2 regions of the Thermaerobacter subterraneus DSM 13965 genome follow, and region 2 is predicted to be linked to the other one. Evidence: riboswitches for the same ligand, from Rfam matches in the RefSeq annotation. Region 2 holds a riboswitch; the other holds the start of a gene.

Region 1 (3,216 bases), 950 kb from region 2:
GATGGGGCGCTCCTCTTCGCTTCGGAGATGGGGGCCCTGCTGCCCCACGTGGAGACCATCGACGAGTTTCCCCCCGGGCACTACTGGACGGAACGGGACGGGTTCGTCCGGTACTACGAGCTGCCCCCGGTACGGTACGACCTGGAGAGCCCCGAAGCGGCGGTGGAGGAACTCATCGCCCGGCTGCGGCAGGCGGTGCGGCGGCGCCTGGTGGCCGACGTCCCCGTGGGGGTGTTCCTCAGCGGCGGCCTGGACAGCAGCCTGATCGCCGCCCTGGTGGCGGAAGCGCGGGCGGAAACCGGAGAGCCGGTCCATTCCTTCGCCGTGGGCATGGAGGGCAGCGAGGACCTGGAGCGGGCCCGGCTGGTGGCGGCCCACCTGGGGACGTTCCACCACGAGTACGTCTTCACCCGCCAGGAACTGCTGGCCCTGCTGCCCACCGTGATCCGGCGCCTGGAGTCCTTCGACCCTGCCCTGGTGCGCAGCGCGGTGCCCACCTACCTGGTGTCGCGACTGGCGCGCCGGTATGTCAAGGTGGTGCTCTCCGGCGAGGGAGCGGACGAGCTCTTCGGCGGCTACCAGTACCTCAAGCGGCCGGAGATCCGGGCGCGGCTGCAGGACGAGCTGCGGGAGATCACCCTGGCGCTGCACAACACCAACCTGCAGCGGGTCGACCGCATGACCATGGCCCACGGCCTGGAAGGGCGGGTTCCCTTCCTCTCGGTGACCCTGGTCGACCTGGCCTGGCGGATCCCGCCGCGCTGGAAGATCCACGACCGCACCGGGACCGAGAAGTGGATCCTGCGGCAGGCGGCCCGCCGGTTCCTCCCCGCGGCGGTGGTCCAGCGGGAGAAGGCCAAGTTCGCCATGGGCACGGGCGTGGGCCCCACCCTGGAGCGCTTCGCCGGAGCCGCCGTCAGCGACCGGGAGCTGGCGGCGGGCCGGGAGCCGTGGCCGGGGCTGGAGCTGGGCAGCAAGGAGGAGCTGCTGTACTTCCGCTGGTTCTGCCAGGCCTTCGGCCACCGGGCCCGGATGGCGGCCCGGCTGGTGGGGCGGAGCCGCAGCCTGAACCCCCACCAGCTCTACGCCCCCGCCTGGCGCGCCCAACCCGGGACGGGGACGGAGATGGCCTGACCTGTTGACAGGCCGGGGCAGGGGTCGCATAATCGGCGTCGTACGGCTGAGCCGGCCGCTGTACCGCAGTACCCGCAGGACGTTCGGCGCGGGACCTTCAACAACCGAATCCGCAACATCTCTTCTTATCCAGAGTGGCGGAGGGACGGGCCCGATGAAGCCACGGCAACCTCCGCGCGGCGGCGCGGCCCCGCCCGCTCCGGCCCGGCACGGCGGCCGGGCGGGTTCCCCGGGGTTCAACGCCGGCGGGTGGTGCCAACTCCCGCAGAACCGCGTCCTGGTGCCGGGACGCCGTTCTGAGAGATAAGAAGGGATGGCACCCTTGGGCCATCCTTTCTGCGTCTCTCAGGAAGGATGGTTTTTTGTTGCCCTTCACCCGGTGCGGGGTGGGGCCACGGGGGTGAGCGCAGTGACGGAAGCGATGCTGGAGGTCCGCAACCTGGTCAAGGTCTACCGCGGCCGCCGCGGCGTGACCACGGCCCTGGACGGCGCCAGCCTGGAGGTGGGCCGGGGCGAGTTCTTCGGCGTCGTCGGCGCCTCGGGGGCCGGCAAGAGCACCCTGGTCAAGTGCATCACCCTGCTGGAGCGGCCCACGGCGGGCTCCATCCGCCTGGGCGGCGTCGAGCTGACCGGGCTGCGCGGCCGGGCCCTGCGGCAGCAACGGCGGCGGATCGGCCTGGTCTTCCAGCACTTTCACCTGCTGTGGTCCCGCACCGCCGCCGGCAACGTGGCGCTGCCCCTGGAGATCGCCGGGGTGCCGCGGGAGCAGATCCGGCGCCGGGTGGCGGAGCTGCTGGACTGGGTGGGGCTGGCCGACAAGGCGGGAGCCTACCCCTCCCAGCTGAGCGGGGGCCAGAAGCAGCGGGTGGCCATCGCCCGGGCCCTGGCGACGCAACCGGAACTCCTCTTGTGTGATGAACCCACCTCCGCGCTGGATGCGGCCACCAGCCGCGCGGTGCTGGAGCTGCTGCAGCGGGTTCACCGGGAACTGGGCATCACCGTGCTGCTGATCACCCACCAGCTGGAGCTGGTGGAGGCCGCCTGCCAGCGGGTGGCCGTGATGGACGCCGGGCGAGTGGTGGAAGCCGGACCCGTGGAACAGGTCTTCCGGAACCCGCAGGCGGCGGCCACCCGGCGGCTGCTGGCCGCCGCCGGTGCCGGCGGTCCGGCCGGAGACCTACCGGCCCCAGCACTCGGGACCGGGGACGAACCCGGCCCCGAGGCGGGCCCACAGGCCGTTGCCGATCCGGCCCTGGCGGACCGGCGGGCGGCCCCGGCGGCGGCCGCGGGGGCTGCAGCCGCCCGCTGGGCGCCCCTTGCCTCGGCCTCGCCCGGCGCACCCGGGCGGAGCGGTGCCGGCGCGGCGCCGGCACCCGGGGCCGGCCCCCTTGCCCCGCAGGCGGCTCGCCCCCTGGCCGGAGGGAGGTGACGGCGGATGGCGGCAGAGCTTTTCAGCGCCCTGCGCGAGTTCGGACCTGACATCGTGACGGCCACGGGCCAGACCCTGTACATGGTGGGCCTGGCGATCCTCTTCGCCACCCTGGCCGGGGTGCCCATTGGCACCCTGCTGGTGGTGATGGACCGGGGGCACATCGCCGCCTTTCCGCCCCTGCGGGCGGTGCTGGCGTTCGTCGTCAACACCGGGCGGTCGGTGCCCTTCATCATCCTGCTGATCGCCCTGGCCCCCTTCACCCGCCTGCTGGTCGGCACGTCCCTGGGGACGGCGGCGGCCGTGCCGCCCATGGCGGTCGCCGCCACCCCGCTGGTGGCGCGGGTGGTGGAGACGGCCCTGCGGGAGGTCGACCGCGGCACCGTGGATGCCGCCGTGGCCATGGGCGCCAGCCCGTGGCAGGTGGTGCGCAAGGTGCTGCTGCCCGAGGCCCTGCCCGCCGTGGTCCTGGGGATCACCATCGCCACCGTCGGGCTCATCGAGTTCTCGGCGGTGGCGGGGGCCGTGGGCGGGGGCGGGCTGGGCGACCTGGCCTTCCGCATGGGCTACCAGCGCTGGGAGGCGGGGGTCCTCTTGGTCTGCGTGGTCCTGCTGGTCGCCCTGGTGCAGGGGGTCCAGTGGGCCGGGGAGAC
Region 2 (3,216 bases):
CCACGGCCTGCCGGCCCTGGTTCAAGGCGCGGGTCAGGACCGCCACTTCCTCCAGCTTCTGCTTCGCGAAGGCAAGCCAGCCCTTGATCTCCGGATCCAGATCCGTCTCCAGGTCCAGGTCGATGGGCACGTGCAGCAGCGAGCAGGAGGGGGCGACGAAGAGCCGCCCGGCCCCCAGGGCGTCCCGGGCCCGCTCCAGCAGGGCCAGGGCCGCCTCCAGGTCCGCCCGCCAGACGTTGCGGCCGTCCACCACCCCCAGGGAGAGGTGCAGGGTGGGCGGAACCCCGGCGGCCAGCACCTGCTCCAGCTGGCCGGGGTCCCGCACCAGATCCAGGTGCAGGGCCTGCACCGGCAGGCTCAAGGCTAGCTCCAGGTTGTCCCGCAACCCCTCGAAGTAGGTGGCCAGGAAGAGCCGGAGCCCCGGGGCCGCCTGGGCTAAGGTGGCGTAGGCGCGGCGGTAGGCGGCCCGGGCCGGTTCGTCCAGGTCCAGGGCCAGGAACGGCTCATCCAGCTGGACCCAGGTGGCGCCGGCCGCCGCCAGCTCCCGCAGCACCTGCCCGTACACGGGCAGCAGGCCGTCCAGCAAGGCAAGGCGCGGCCCGGCGACCCCTTCCCCGCCGGAGGAACCGGCCGCCCCGCCGCCCAGACCCCCGGCCTCGCCGCGGCTCGCCTCGGGGGCCCGGCCGGCGGCGCCCGCCCCGGCCGGAGTGCGGAGCTTGGCCAGCAGCAGGAAGCTCACCGGGCCCAGCAGCACGGGGCGGGCCTCGAAACCCAGGGAGCGGGCCTCGCGGAATCCCTCCACCACCTTGCGGGACGCCAGGCGGAAGGCCTGCCCTGGTTCCAGCTCGGGCACGATGTAGTGGTAGTTGGTGTCGAACCACTTGGTCATCTCCAGGGCGGGGACGCCCCGGCCGGGGGTGCCCCGGGCCATGGCGAAGTAGACGTCCAGGGGGACCTCCCCAGCAGCCGCGGCGGCCGCCGCGCCCGGGCCCGCCTCCGCCCTCTGGCCCGCCGCGGGGGTGGCCCGGCCCGCGCCGGCGGCATCGCCACCAGGAGCCGGGGGGATTGCGGCGCCGGCTTCCGCTGAAGGGGCCCACCCGTAACGGGCGGGCACGGCCCCCACCATGCAGGCGGTATCCAGCACGTGGTCGTAGAGGGAGAAGTCCCCCACGGGCACCACGTCGATCCCCGCCGCCCGCTGCAGCTCCCAGTGCCGCCGCCGCAAGGCCGCCGCCGTCGCCAGCAGAGCGTCCGCGGAAATCTTGCCGTCCCAGTAGGCCTCCAGGGCCTGTTTCAACTCCCGGCCGGCCCCGATGCGGGGGAAGCCCAGGTTGGTTGCCACGGCCATGGGTCCGCGCCTCCTTCGTGGGATGGGACTGAAAATGAAAAACCCCTCCGGGAAAGGAGAGGTTCCTCGCCTTTCCCTATCTCCCGGGAACGCCTCCCGCGGGAATTGGCACCGTGCCGCCTGGGTGGAGCCGGCGGCCGGTTGCCGTGGCGTCATCGGGCCCGTCCCTCGGCCACTCTCGATAGGGCTTTGTCCGGTCATTCCCTTGTCAGCGACCGCGGGGTTGCAGGCGCTGCGGCCTGCAAGGCCCCCCGGGTTTCCGCATCCCACAGCCAAGGAAGGGGCCCATGGCCTCGCGGCCTGCGGTGCGTCATCGCGGTCCGCGGCCCTCCGGGTCTCGTCCGGCCGGCGTGGGCCCGGTGGGCTTGCAGGGCCCGTTGCCCAGGTGCGGCCTGGCGCCCCGGCGCCGCAGCGGGCTGGAACCCTCGCGCGGGATGCGGGCATTGGGGACTGCTATTCGGGGCCGGGGACGAAAGTCCTGCTGCCCCCACACCCCAGGGTGGGGTGAAACCGCGCCATCCCCGGCGGTCGCCCGCTGCGGGCCCTGCCGGCCGCCGGCGTGCCATTGCGGCCCGGGCACTGCCGGCCCGAGGTGGCCCGCATCCTGCCGGCGGCAGCCTATAAGCCTATAATTGAAGGGAAAACGGCGCAAGGAGGCAGCCCAGCCATGGACCGCCTGCAGCCCGGCGGCGCCGCGACGGGGGGCGGGGCGGCACCGGCCCCCGCCGGCGCCGTGACCCCCGAGGCAGCCGCCCAGCATCCTGACGCCGCCCTGGTGGTGGTGGACGTCCAGAACGACTTCTGTCCCGGCGGTGCCCTGGCCGTGCCCCAGGGCGACCAGGTGGTGCCCGTCCTCAACCGCTGGATCGGCGCCTTCCACGCGGCGGGCCGGCCCGTGGTCTTCACCCAGGACTGGCATCCCTCCGGCCATGTGAGCTTCCGCGAGCAGGGCGGGCCCTGGCCGGTCCACTGCGTGCAGGGCAGCCCGGGGGCCGCCTTCCACCCGGACCTGCAGGTCCGGGGCACCGTCTTCCGCAAGGGGTTCGCCCCCGACCGGGAGGCCTACAGTGGCTTTGACGGCGCCCTGGCCGCCGGTGAGGCCGGGGTCCGCCCCGAGGTCACCCTGGCCGGCTGGCTGCGGCAGCAGGGGGTCCGGCACCTGTACGTGGGCGGCCTGGCCACCGACTACTGCGTGCGGGCCACGGTGCTGGACGGCCTGCGGGAGGGTTTTCGGGTCACGGTGCTGGTTCCGGCCGTGCGGGCCGTCGACGTGACCCCGGGGGACGGGGAGCGCGCCCTGGCGGAGATGGAGGCCCACGGGGCCCTGCTGGCCGCCGGGGACGCCGGGGAGGCCCGGTGACGGTGTTCTTGCGGGACGAACGCGGCCGCGGCGAGCCGGCGGGCCCGGCCCTCGATGCGGGCCAGGCCCGGCCCCCGGCCCGACGCCTTCCCGCCGGGCCACCGGCGCCGGCGGCCGCCTCCACCCCAACCGCCCGCCCGGCGCCGGCTTCCGCCGGCGGCAAGCCCTCCGCCCTGGCGCCGGCAGCCCCCGCCGCCCGGCCCGGCCCCGGTCCGGACGGGCCGGCACCGGCCGGTCCCACCGTGCTGGTGGTGGACGACGAGGAGTCCCTGCTGGAACTGGTGGCGTACAACCTGCAGCGCAACGGCATGGCACCGGTGCTGGCCCGGGACGGTGCCGAGGCCCTGCGCCGCCTGGAGGAGCGCCGGCCCCAGGTGATCATCCTGGACGTCATGCTGCCCGATACCGACGGCTTCACCCTCTGCCGCCACCTGCGGGAGCGGGGCATTCAGACGCCCATCCTCATGCTGACCGCCCGGGACAGCGAGATCGACAAGGTGCTGGGGCT

The links. Region 2 has a riboswitch for S-adenosylmethionine ahead of metE (5-methyltetrahydropteroyltriglutamate--homocysteine S-methyltransferase). Riboswitches for the same ligand answer to the same signal wherever they lie in the genome.
Region 1: another riboswitch for S-adenosylmethionine. It lies ahead of THESUDRAFT_RS08010 (methionine ABC transporter ATP-binding protein); the one in region 2 lies ahead of metE (5-methyltetrahydropteroyltriglutamate--homocysteine S-methyltransferase).

The regions. Positions count from the first base shown of each region.
Region 1 covers NZ_JH976535.1:1,964,117-1,967,332, forward strand. The annotation lists gene asnB (asparagine synthase B) at 1-1,134, shown strand, start outside; SAM riboswitch class I at 1,257-1,444, shown strand; gene THESUDRAFT_RS08010 (methionine ABC transporter ATP-binding protein) at 1,535-2,563, shown strand; gene THESUDRAFT_RS08015 (methionine ABC transporter permease) at 2,570-3,216, shown strand, end outside.
Region 2 covers NZ_JH976535.1:1,011,892-1,015,107, reverse strand. The annotation lists gene metE (5-methyltetrahydropteroyltriglutamate--homocysteine S-methyltransferase) at 1-1,348, opposite strand, end outside; SAM riboswitch class I at 1,422-1,536, opposite strand; gene pncA (bifunctional nicotinamidase/pyrazinamidase) at 2,016-2,708, shown strand; gene THESUDRAFT_RS04270 (response regulator transcription factor) at 2,705-3,216, shown strand, end outside.